2 regions of the Mesorhizobium sp. B2-3-14 genome follow, and region 2 is predicted to be linked to the other one. Evidence: predicted binding sites of a transcription regulator. Region 2 holds the regulator's gene; the other holds the start of a gene.

Region 1 (6,062 bases), on a different contig from region 2:
GCCGTCCAATTGACGTCGTTGTAGTCGATGACCGCCTGAGGGCTGGTCAACTTGCCCGCATTGGCCGCGAGCGCGGCGTAGTGGTTCCTGTTTGCCTGACTTTGCATGCTCGCCATGACCGTTTCTCCGTGGTTGCCGATCGCGGTCCGGCGCGACCTTCAGGCAAGAGACGGACGGGCAGGCAAAAAGGATACGTGCCGACCTGCGTTTTTTTCGGCGGCCTACGCCTCGCCCCGCAACATCGCCGCGTGGCGTTGGGCGAATTCGACGAACGGCGTTGCGCGCACGCCGAACATATCGTGGGTGGCAAGATGCACCCGCGATTTCGGCCGCCGCAGGCGCTCGGTCAACTGCTCGTCCAGCGCATCGGCGAAGTCGGCGGGGACGCCGGCGGCCAGCAGGTTGCGCCGGCGGTCCTGCGGGCTGATGTCGACGTAGCGGACCGGCTTGCCGATCGCCTGCGAAATCCGCGCCGCGATGTCGCTCATCGCCAGCGCCTCGGGTCCGGTCATGTCGAGGCTCTCGCCTTCATGGCCGCCATCGCGCAGCAGCCGGACGGCGACCTTGGCGATATCCTCGACATCGACCGGCGACAGTTCGGTGCCGCCAAGCGCCAGATAGAAGGCGCCCTCGGCGGCGATGGTCGGCGCGTCGCGCAGATAGACCTGCATGAACTGGCTGGGGCGCAGATGCGTCCACGCCATGCCGGCTCCTTCGAGATAGCGCTCGACCTGCTCATGCATGCGCGTGAAGCGGAACTTCGTCGCGTCATAGCCGATGTTGGATTCGGCACCGGAAAACTTCACCACATGCGCGACGCCGGCCTGCTTGCAGGCGTCGATAAAACGGCACTGCGTCTCGACCATGTCTTGCGCGGCGGTCGAAATCATCAGCACGCGATCGACACTATCGAGAGCCGCGCCAAGCGTCTCCGCCCGGCGCATGTCGCCCTCGACCAGCTCGACGCCGGCAAGTCCGCCGAGCCCTGCCGCGGATGCCCGGTTGAGATCGCGAACCAGCGCCCTCACTTGATGCTTCTGCCGCGCGAACTCGCGCACGACTGCCTTGCCGTTCAGGCCGGTGGCGCCTGTCACCAGGATCATCTGTCTCTCCATTCAGCATTGATGTGGCCGCCCTTCCGGCGACCCACCTTGAAGACGAAGAGAAGTGGGCAAAGGATTCCGGCCAAACGTCTTTTTACCGGCGTGCGGCCTGCGCGCCGGCGATCAGCCCGCCGGCGCGTAGCGGCTGACCACCATGCCGCAGGCATAAGCCTTCGAACCAAGCAGAAGCAGGTTTCGGAACCCGCCCTCATCGAAGATCCGGCGGCCGGCGCCCAGCACGGCCGGATTGACGAACAGCTGGAACTCGTCGACCAACCCGGCCGCGATCAGCGCCGACGCAAAGCCCGCCCCGCCAAAGACGGCCATGTCGCCGCCCTCACCCGCCTTCAATGCGTTGACCTCGCGCGGCAGGTCGCCGCTCACCACCGTCGTGCGCTCCCATCGCGAGGTCTCGAGCCTGTCGCTCGGCACCACCTTGCGCGCTTCGACGATACGCTGGGCGAAGGCATAGAACGGATCGGCCGGATATTTCCGCGCCGCGTTGCCCCAATGGGTGAGGTAACCTTCCTCAGCCATCTTGCGGCTGAGCAGGATGGTGTCGATGCCGGCAAACACCGCGTTGAAATCACGCTTCAGCTCCTCGTCCCAGCCGATGTCGTCGCCCCATCCCCAGAGTTGCCAGGGATGGTCGGCATCGCCGCCGACGAAACCGTCGACCGACATCTGCATCTGAAGGATCAGCTTTTTCATGGGGTTCTCCTCGTTTCCGGATTCCAGGCAGGAAGGATCACGCCGCGCTTTGCGCACGGGCAAAGGCTTGTGCCCAGCTCTCGAAAGTGGTCGGCGTGGCGTTGCGGATTGACGGTGCCTCAAGCGCCCAGCGTTCACCCTTGTTGAAACTCGCCGCCGTTTCGCCGAGCGCATCGGCAAAGCTCGGTGACAGGCCGTTGGCGATCATCCCGGCGCGCGCCTCAGTGAATGGAGCCGCCTTGTAAGTGACCTGCCTCCCCATCGCGCTGCCCAGGATCGCGGTGGCCTGCTCGAAGGTATAATAGCCTCCGCCATGCAATTCGATAACCCGCTCGCTTGGAAAGCGCGTGGCGTCCAGCAGGGCGGCGGCGCGCTGGCCGACATCGCTGGCGGCAATCAAAGGCATCGGCAGATCGCCACGGAACGGCGTCATGAAGATGCCGGAAGCGGCCTGCCGGACAAAGCCCATGCCCTTGGCGAAGTTCTCCATGAAGAACGAGGCGCGCAAAAACACCAGTTCGTCGAGGCCGAGCGCCGCCAGCCGTTCCTCCATCAAGGCGGCGCCGAGCGAAGTTCCCATCCTGAGATGGGCGTTGAGGCCGCTGAGCAGCACGACGCGGCGCACGCCTGACTTCGCGATCGCCGCCGCCAGCCGCGCGCCGACTTCATCTTCGAAGCGATGAAGATCGGGCGCCGTGACGTCGAACGGAATCATTACATAGGCGCTGTCGGCACCGGAAAAGGCGGAGGCGAGCGCGTCGCTATCGTCAAGCGCGACACCCAGGCTGCGCGCCACGCCGCGCACAATATGCCCCTGCCCGGTCAGGACCTGGGCGACCGCCTTGCCAACCTCGTTGGTGGCCCCGATGACCACGACGGTTCTTGGTGAGCTGATTTTCCCGACGGCCTGACTCATGACGTCCTCCTGCTGGCCAAGTTGCGATCCAACGATTTACTTTTGAAAGCATTTGACTGACGGAAAGAACGATGTCAATAGTAAAGTGATTTAAAAATGGAACCGTAGAGATGTCGACGCGTGAAAGATCCGGCTGCCCGATCAGCCTGTCGCTGGAACTGCTCGGCGACCGCTGGACGCTGCTCATCATCCGCGACCTGGTCTTCGCCGGCAAAAAGCATTTTCGCGAGTTCCTGCAATCCGATGAAGGCATCTCCTCGCGCACATTGGCCGAGCGGCTGCAGACGCTGCAGGACGAAGGCATCCTCACCCGCAGCGACGACCCTAGCCATGGGCTGAAGGCGATCTACCGGCTGACCGAAGCCGGCATCGATCTCCTGCCGGTGCTGGCCACGCTCGGCGCCTGGGGCAGCAAGCACCGCAAATCCGACGACAAACTCGCCCGCATCGCCGACGAACTGGCGGCCGGCGGCGAGCCGGCGCTGGAACGGATGAAGGCGGCACTGCGGGCGGAGCATGTTGTCTAGGAAGTGGCGCTGCCTCCTCCGCCCTGTGGAAAAGGAGGCACTTTACGCGCCTCGGTTACGCCCAAAGGACACGATGCAGCAAAGACCCAATTGACAACGATCTCTGTTTGTTCACTATATGTTTCTGTCTATCAGCAATCGCGGATGAGCGGAACAGGATGGAAACGACGGCCACCATCCTGCATGCCGATCTCGACGCCTTCTATGCCTCGGTCGAGCAACTGCTCGACCCGTCGCTGCGCGGCAAGCCGATCGCGGTTGGCGGCGGCGTGGTGCTCGCCGCCTCTTACGAAGCGCGCGCCTTTGGCGTGCGCGGCGGCATGCCTGGACGCAAAGCGCGCGAGCTTTGCCCGCAATTGATCTTCGTCGGCGGCAATTTCAGCCACTACCAGCGGCTGGGCGACGCGGCGATCAAGGTGCTCGACGATTTCACGCCGGTGGTCGAACGCATCTCCATCGACGAGGCCTTCGCTGATGTCGCCGGCTGCACGCATCTGTTCGGCTCCCCGCGGGAAATCGCGACGGTGATCCGCGGCCGTGTGCGGGCCGAACTCGGCCTGCCGATCTCGATCGGCGTGGCTCGCACCAAGCATCTGGCCAAGATCGCCTCGCAAGTCGCCAAGCCAGACGGGCTGGTGGTGGTCGAGCCCGGCACCGAGCTTGCCTTTCTGCACGATTTGCCGGTCTCGCTGATGTGGGGCGTCGGCCCGGCAACCAGGGCGCGCTTGGCCGAGATCGGCGTCGAGACCATCGGCGAGCTGGCCCGGACCCACAGCGGCGCCCTGACCCGGCTGCTAGGCCCCGCGGCCGGCGAAAAGCTCGCGGCGCTGTCGTGGAACCGCGATCCGCGCAAGCTGCAGACGAAGCGCCGGGCGCACTCGGCCGGCGCGCAATCGGCGCTCGGGCAAAAGCCGGCCGTGGCGCGAGTGATCGTGCCGACACTGCTGCATCTGGCCGATCGCGTCGCCAGCCGGCTGCGCGCCAAGAACCGCCCCGGCCGCACGGTAACCGTGCGCGTGCGCTTTGCCGATCTCAGCGCCGTCACGCGCTCGATCACGCTGGAACAGCCGATCTCGGCGACCGCCATGCTGGCCGAGATCGCAGGGGATTTGGTGCGCGGCGTGCTCGCCGAGCATCCCCGGGAGAAAACGATCTCGCTGCTGGCGATCTCGGTCTCGCACCTGGAGGAGAGCGCCGAACTGCAGCTCGACCTGCCGCTCGGCCTCGCCGACGAGAAGCGCCGCCCGGGCAGCCAAAAAGGCCTCGCGCGCTTCGGCGCCGACCGCGCCATCGACAAGATCCGCCAGCGTTTCGGCAAACAGGCGGTCGGCTACGGTACGGTGGCCCTGGAAGCGGCCCGCTCGGTGCCCGACGCATTCAGGGAACTGGCGGAAAAGGAGCTTTGAGTGGAAAAGGGACTGTCCCCGACGGCGCGCCAACCGACACCATGGCGCGCTTCGCTACTGTCGGGCCGACGCTGCACCGACCCCATAGAGTTGCCCGCCTCCCGGCACGGCGCCTGTTTCCGTCCCGCCGCGCTCTGTAAACACAAGGCCGGAGCCCGGCACGAGATCGCGGATTGTGCGCGACGTAACGATCTCGCCCGGCAAGGCTTGGTCGAGCATCAGCACTGCTTGGTCGATGGCGGTGCCGGTTAAATCACCGTCTTGCTTTTCGCACTCGCCAATATGCACCGCGGCACGGACGCCGAGGCCAGATGGCTTCAAACCGTCGCGGATCGCCATGGCGCATTGGATCGCCCGCGTCGGACGCTGGAAGGCAGCGAGGAGGCCATTCGCGTTGCGCCGTATCTCCCTGCCCTGGGCCAGTTGGACTTGATCGCAGATCGCGTCGACATATCCCCGCCTCAAATCCTGGCCATCGGGGGACGCAGATGGCGAGGTGATGTCCACGCAGAGAATGGTGACCAGCACACGCTCGCCGGGTGCCGCCGGCAAGGTGCCGCTGACAAAGGACTGAATCTCATCGATCAGGCGATCGGAGCCTTCCCCCCAGATGACATGGTCGTTGCCCGCGAGCTCGATGTAGCTCGCTCCCGGTATGTGTCTCGCCAGGTAGCGCCCCTCCTCGGCCTTGACCCAGCGATCGCCCGTTCTCTGAACGATTAGCGTTGGAACGTGGATGGCTCCCAGTATCTCCCGAACGTCGATTTCGGTGCTCCAGTACCACAGCGAGATCGCATCGGCGGGCGAAGCTGAATTGCGCAGGAAGGCCGCGAACCATTCGCGCTCGAATGCATCGTTCATCAGGCTGGGCGCGGCATTGCTGAGGTCGGCCGGCTCTCCCCATTCGCGCTCGATGGCGACGAGTTCTCTTTCCACCTGCGCCTTGGTTTTGGCCCAGGGGTAGTCCGGCGCCCATACACCTCGGGCATAGGTCCCGTTCAAGATGAGGGCTGCCGTGCGTTCAGGATAGGTCGCGGCAAACAGCATGCACATGCTGCCGCCCTCGGAGCTGCCGAACAGGACGGTACGCTTCGAACCGACCGCGTCCAGGACCGCGCGCACGTCTTCCATACGCTCTTCGAGCGTCGGCAGGCCGACATTGCGATCCGACAGTCCGGTGCCGCGCTTGTCCATCCGGATCAGCCGGCAAAAAGAGCCGAGACGGTGCAGGACATGCGCCAGCCTGGGCGATGCCCAGGCAAGGTCGAGATTGGAAACCCAGCCTGGCACATAAATGAGGTCTACGGGGCCGTTGCCCGTTACCTGATACGCGATGTTGCTGCCAGCCGATTTGACATAGTGGGTCGGCGGCGATGCAGCCTGAGCACCGGGCGCAACC
Region 2 (6,062 bases):
CCGAACGCAGGATGATGAAGTCGTCGAGATCCTTGTTGGGGAAGCGCACGTCTCCCTGGACCCGGTCCTGCACGACCGTCTCGCCCTCGGCCGGTGCCTTGATGCGGATGGCGCCCTTGACGCCGGACGGCGCCTCCGAGGGGTCGCGGTCACGCCAATGGCCGTTATAGCGTGGCGGCAGGCCCTTGGCGCGTGCAGCCTCGCGCATTGCCTCCAGCTCGGCTGAAGTCTCGTAGCTGTAATAGGCCTTGCCCAGGCGCACCAGCTCCTCGGCCACCTCGCGATGGCGCGGCGCGCGCTCGAATTGGGAGACCGCGTCACCATCCCACGAAAGGCCAAGCCAGGTCAGGCCATCGAGAATGGCCGATGTGGCCGCATCGGTCGAACGCTCGCGATCGGTGTCCTCGATGCGCAGCAGCATCGTGCCGCCGGTATGCTTTGCATAGAGCCAGTTGAAGAGCGCCGTGCGCGCGCCGCCGATGTGCAGATAGCCGGTCGGCGAGGGGGCAAAACGGGTGATGACCTTGTCGGGCATGGAACTCTCGGAAAACGTCTGAAGCTGGGTGCGGAGCGTGCGGACTTTCGCGCGTTGCGCGTTCATGTAGCATAGGACGTCGAGGGTGCAAGGGGCAGACCCGATGACTGGACGAGGCCGGGGCTCGGATCGGGGCGAGGATGCCGCTATCGGCGTCAGCGAGCGATCCCTGTTTGCGGCGCCTGCGACGATCCCACTGCCATCTCCGCTCGTGGCTGCACCCGAAACCAGGTCGCTGCAGGCAGGTGGGCAGGCGCCGGCGCCGGCTCCTGCCGCGGGCAGGATCGTGCGCGTGCGCCGGCAAATCGGCCTGGTATCCTTGCCTCGCCTGCGCCATGGCGTGGCCCGGGCGGCGGAGCTTGAACTCGACCGGGGCATCGCGTTCCTGCTGGTGCCGGTCTGTCTGGCCGTTGGGGCGATCGCCTATTTCTCGCTGGCGTCCGAGCCCGACTTTGCAAAGCCCGTCGCGGTCGTGGTGCTGATGGCGGTCTGTGCCTTCGTCTCGCGTTCCTGGCCCAAAACCCATCTGTGTCTCATGGCAGTGCTGTTGTGCGCGCTGGGCCTGCTCGCGGCGAAGGTTGAAACATGGCGAGCCGGAACCCGGATGCTGGGTTCGGAAATCTCCACGCAACTGACCGGCCGCGTGGTCTCGCTCGAAGAGATGGAGAGCGGCCGCATCCGGCTGACCATGGACGTGATTTCGACCGCCCGGCCGAAACTGCGCTATGCGCCGGAAAGGGTCCGGCTTTCCGCACGCAAGATACCACCGGGAATGACCGCCGGCTCGCTCATCACAGGCTACTCCAAACTGTTGCCGCCGACCGGCCCGGTGCGGCCGGACAGCTACGACTTCTCTTTCGACAGCTATTTCGCCGGCATCGGCGGCAGCGGCTTCTTTCTCGGCAATCCAACGGTTGTTTCCGCCGACGACGGTGAGATGCCGCTATCGGCTCGCCTTTTTTCAGGCATCGAGAATGCCCGCGAAGCCATCGCCGACCACATCAGGGGCAGCGTCGGCGGCGCTGAAGGCGAGATCGCGGCGGCGCTGATCGTCGGCGTGCGCGCCGGCATACCCGATGAAATCAATGAAGCGATGCGGCGTACCGGCATCTATCACATCATCTCTATTTCGGGACTGCATATGGCGCTTGTGGCCGGCACCATCATGGGTCTGCTGCGTGGTGCCTTCGCGCTGTTTCCAGACTTTCCGCGCGCCGGCCGGTGAAGAAATACGCGGCCGCCGCCGCACTGTTCTCGATCGCGGCCTATCTCATCATTTCCGGTGTCGTCGTTGCGGCCGAACGCAGCTTCATCATGCTGGCGGTGATGCTGATTGCCGTGTTCTTCGATCGCGCTGCGCTGACCATGCGCAATCTGGGGATCTCGGCGATCGCCGTCATCCTGGTCTCGCCTCACGAGGTCGTCGGCCCGAGCTTTCAGATGTCGTTCGCCGCGACCGCGGCCCTGGTTGGCGCTTATGCCGGCTGGGCCGATCACCGTGCGGGAAAGACGCGGCCACCGCCGCGAAAGCGATCGCTGCCCGGGTTCCTGACGCGAAAATTCCTGCTGGCGACAGGTGGATTGGCCATGACGTCCATTATCGCCGGCAGCGCCACGGCGTTGTTTGCCATCTGGCATTTCCAGCGGGTATCGCCGCTCAGCCTGTTCGCCAATCTGGCCGTGATGCCTATCGTGTCGGTCGTGATGTTCCTGGCCGTCGCCAGCGCGCTGTTGATGCCATTCGGACTGGATTGGCCGGCTCTCTACCTCATGGGCAAGGGCCTGACAGCAATGATCGCCGTGTCGGCGTGGATATCGGAGCGCTCTCCGGTCGATGGAGTCGGGCTGATTTCGCAGCAATCCGTGCTGCTGGTCACCGTCGCGCTGGTTATCGCGACGATGGCGACGACATGGCTGCGGCTCGCGGCGCTGCCATTCGCGCTCGCCGGCCTGTTGACTGTGTCGCACACACGCGCGCCCGATGTGCTGATCTCGGAAGATGCGCGGCTGGTCGCGCTGCCGATCGGCAATGGCGAACTGGCCGTCAACCGGGAACGTCCGAACGAATTCGCAACCGACAACTGGAAGCGCGCCCTGATCTCCGAAACAATCGTCAAACCGGAAATGTTCGACACGACAGACAGGCAATTCGATGTTGCCAGTCCCACCGACCTGCCGCCGGGATCGCCCTTCTACTGCCGCGAAGGCCTGTGCCTTGCCAGGCACCCTTCCGGCGCGATCATTGCCTATGTCGAGGACCGCAAGACCACCTGGAAAGCCTGCGCTTTCGCCGACCTGATCATCGTCAATGACGCAACCGCCTATGACGCCTGCCACAATCCACTGGTTCTCGTCGTCACCAAACGGCAGCTCGCCCGCAAGGGAAGCGCTGCCGTCTTCTTCAATCCCCAGTCGGCCACGACCCGGGCCGCGATCGCATTTGCCGTCGACGGACCATACCGGCCCTGGCACGAACAGCGAAAATTCTCACGCGAGGCAAGGGGGCTGCCGCCGTACAAAAAACCCGACAAGCCCGATGACAAGCCGGTTCAGTAGCGCCTGATCAACCCGACCAGCTTGCCTTGTACCTTGACCCTGTCCGGCCCGAAAATGCGCGTTTCGTAGGCTGGATTGGCGGCCTCGAGCGCGATCGAAGCGCCTTTGCGGCGGAACCGCTTCAGTGTCGCTTCCTCTTCGTCGACCAGTGCCACGATAATTTCGCCCGGGCTTGCCGTGTCGGCATTGCGGATAATGACCGTGTCTCCATCGAAGATACCAGCCTCGATCATCGAGTCGCCCTTGACCTCCAACGCATAGTGCTCGCCGCCCATGATCATGTCCGGCGGCACCGAGATCGAATGCGTCTGATGCTGGATGGCATCGATCGGCACACCGGCGGCGATACGGCCCATGACCGGGATGGACACGGCTGAAACCGCGTCGTCGTCGTTGCCGGCCGCGGGCAGGCGCGAAGGCGCAGCGGCCGGCCTGATCTGGCGTCCGAGACTGCCTTGGCCAAGGCTGCCTTGGATGACGCTTGGCGAGAACTTCTTTGCCGCATTGAGGCCCGGCGCGATCGAGTCCGGCAGCCGCAGCACTTCCAGCGCGCGCGCCCGATTGGGTAGCCGGCGAATGAAGCCGCGCTCCTCCAGGGCCGTGATCAGGCGATGGATCCCCGACTTGGAGGCAAGATCGAGTGCTTCCTTCATCTCGTCGAAGGAAGGCGGTATCCCGCTTTCCTTGAGCCGTTCGTGGATGAACATCAGCAGTTCATGTTGCTTGCGTGTCAGCATGGCGGCCCCCAAGACATTGAACGAAAGGTTGAACCAGAATCGAAAAAACAAACCCAGAACAAACACTATCTGTTCCAGTTGTGTTCTGCAACCGTTTAAAGTTTAATGAATTTGTTAAGGGGTCTGAAGTTTTTTGCCCGCGACGGCGGGCGGCAACCAGTCCTTTCCGCCGTCGGCAGGCGCATTGAAATCGTTTTGGTTAATGGCCTGTGGCCCATCCGCCGACGAGGCTTTGGCATCAGTTAGTTGGAAGGCTTCTCCTCGGAGGGACGTATAATTCGCGGAGCCATTATTCGCGGAACGAAACGAAACCAAAATGCCAACGATTGGTAGCTTCGGGCGGCCATGGATCGGGGCGTTCGGCGCACTCCGGCCAGCGCGTTCGAATAGGCGTCGCGGAAGCGCTGAAGTTATCCCGAACCCGCCTTCAAGCTGCCGGCGCGAGCGGCGTATCTGGTAGCGCCGCTGTCTTCGCTGTGGACATAGACGTGCAGTGTGTAGCCGATATGCGCCGTCATCAGCGCCTTGGCCCGCTCGACGTCACGGTCGAGCGCCGCTTCCATGATCGCGGTATGGTGTTCGATCGCAATCGCTTCGCGTAGCGCTTCGATTGCCTCTTCATAGCCATCCTTGAGGCCGGCCGCGGCCCGCAGTGTCGGCGCCAGACCAAGGAAGCGATGATGCCGGCGCAGCTGATCCGAGATCGTCGAGCGGAACCGCAACAGCCAGTCGCATGTGGCGGCGCTCAGCAGCGCCGCATGGAAAGCCTCGTGGTTCTCGTCCCATCTGTCGACGGCCGCGTCCGAGGGATCGTCGACCGCCGTCTTGCAACGCGAGAGCCGGTAGTGGGCGGTGACCACGGCATCCTCCCACTCCCTGCCGCCTTTTTCCATCGATTCGAGGAACAGGGGTATCTCGACCACCATCCTGGCGCGTGCCAGATCCTCCAGCTCGGCCCGCGACACCGGAGCCACGGCAAAACCACGATTGCTGATCGCGGTGACCAGGCGTTCGGCCTCGAGCCGCGACAGGGCTTCGCGCAACGGTGTCCAGCCGACGCCATAGGTGCCGCGCAGCGCACTCAGTTTGAGCGGGGCGCCGGGCATGAGGCGCGTGGTCAGGATGTCGCGCCGCAACAGCTGATAGGCGGCTTCCGTTTTTGTGGAACTCGTTTCATTCAGCATGGTGATCAATCCGTCGTCTGGCGAAAAGTATATATGATAGTGCGTCACAGCAACAATTATATATAATGTTTGACACAGACCAGCGGACTCACCATGATCGCCGTAGTAGCCGCGTTTCCAAGCGGCCCTGATCAAATCTGGGAGGAAATGATGTTGAAGTCGAAATCCGCTTGGTTGTCGGGCTTGGCCCTGGCAGGCGCATTGATGGTCAGTGCCGGCAGTGCCGCGGCCGATCAGATCCGTATCGGCATTGCCAATTTCGGCGAGCATCCGCAATTGAACGCCGCCATAGCCGGCTTCAAGAAGGCGCTGACGGATAACGGCTTCGTCGAGGGCAAGGACGTCGTCTACACGGAGAGCCACACCAATTTCGATGCGTCGCTGGTGCCGCAGATGATCGCCAAGCTGCAGGCCGAGCAGCCCAAGCTGATCTACACCATCACCACGCCGGTCTCACAGATCGCCAAGAAAGCGCTCGCCGGTTCCGGCATTCCGATCGTTTTTGCCGCGGTCACCGATCCGGTGGCGGCCAAGCTGGTGCCGTCATGGGACGCCGGAGACGAAGGCATGACCGGCGCCAGCGATCTGCAGGACGTCGCCGCGGTGATGGCCTTCACCAAGAAGCTGCTGCCGAACGCCAAGCGCTTCGGCGTGCCTTATAATCCCGGTGAGGCCAATGACGTTGCCTTGGTCGAAAAGATCAAGGCGGCGGCACCGGCCGCCGGTTTCGAGGTGGTGGAGGTCGGCATCGACAACGTCAATGACATCCAGCAACGCATCGCTTCGCTCGCCGGCAAGGCCGACGTGATCTACGGCCCGGCCTCGAACCTGATCCAGCCGGCGATCGCCGCTGTCTCCGCGGCCGCCCGCCAGGCCGGTATCCCGGTCGTCAACTCCGATGACAGTGCGGTCCGTAACGGCACCGTGCCGGCGAGCTTCGCGGTCAATTACACGCAGGTCGGCGTCAACGCCGGCAACATCGCCGCCGAGATCCTCAAGGGCAAGGATCCCAAGACGATCGCGCCGTCGCGCCCGGCCTACAAGGACCAC

The links. The regulator LexA, encoded in region 2, represses DNA repair genes until DNA is damaged. The targets are predictions, from matches to a motif close to TGTTCNNNNTGTGTTCNG.
Region 1: a site for LexA is predicted at 3,366-3,383, ahead of dinB (DNA polymerase IV). Genes of this name have one in related genera too.

The regions. Positions count from the first base shown of each region.
Region 1 is NZ_VFVP01000007.1:233,268-239,329, reverse strand. Features, by position in the region: gene FJ950_RS19770 (alpha/beta hydrolase) at 1-116, opposite strand, end outside; gene FJ950_RS19765 (SDR family oxidoreductase) at 222-1,103, opposite strand; gene FJ950_RS19760 (dihydrofolate reductase family protein) at 1,227-1,814, opposite strand; gene FJ950_RS19755 (NmrA family NAD(P)-binding protein) at 1,852-2,730, opposite strand; gene FJ950_RS19750 (helix-turn-helix domain-containing protein) at 2,841-3,257, shown strand; gene dinB (DNA polymerase IV) at 3,416-4,663, shown strand; gene FJ950_RS19740 (alpha/beta fold hydrolase) at 4,718-6,062, opposite strand, start outside.
Region 2 is NZ_VFVP01000002.1:773,902-779,963, forward strand. Features, by position in the region: gene gltX (glutamate--tRNA ligase) at 1-535, opposite strand, end outside; partial or broken gene FJ950_RS08415 (ComEC/Rec2 family competence protein) at 639-3,091, shown strand; gene lexA (transcriptional repressor LexA) at 3,085-3,828, opposite strand; gene FJ950_RS08425 (GntR family transcriptional regulator) at 4,239-5,012, opposite strand; gene FJ950_RS08430 (ABC transporter substrate-binding protein) at 5,163-6,062, shown strand, end outside.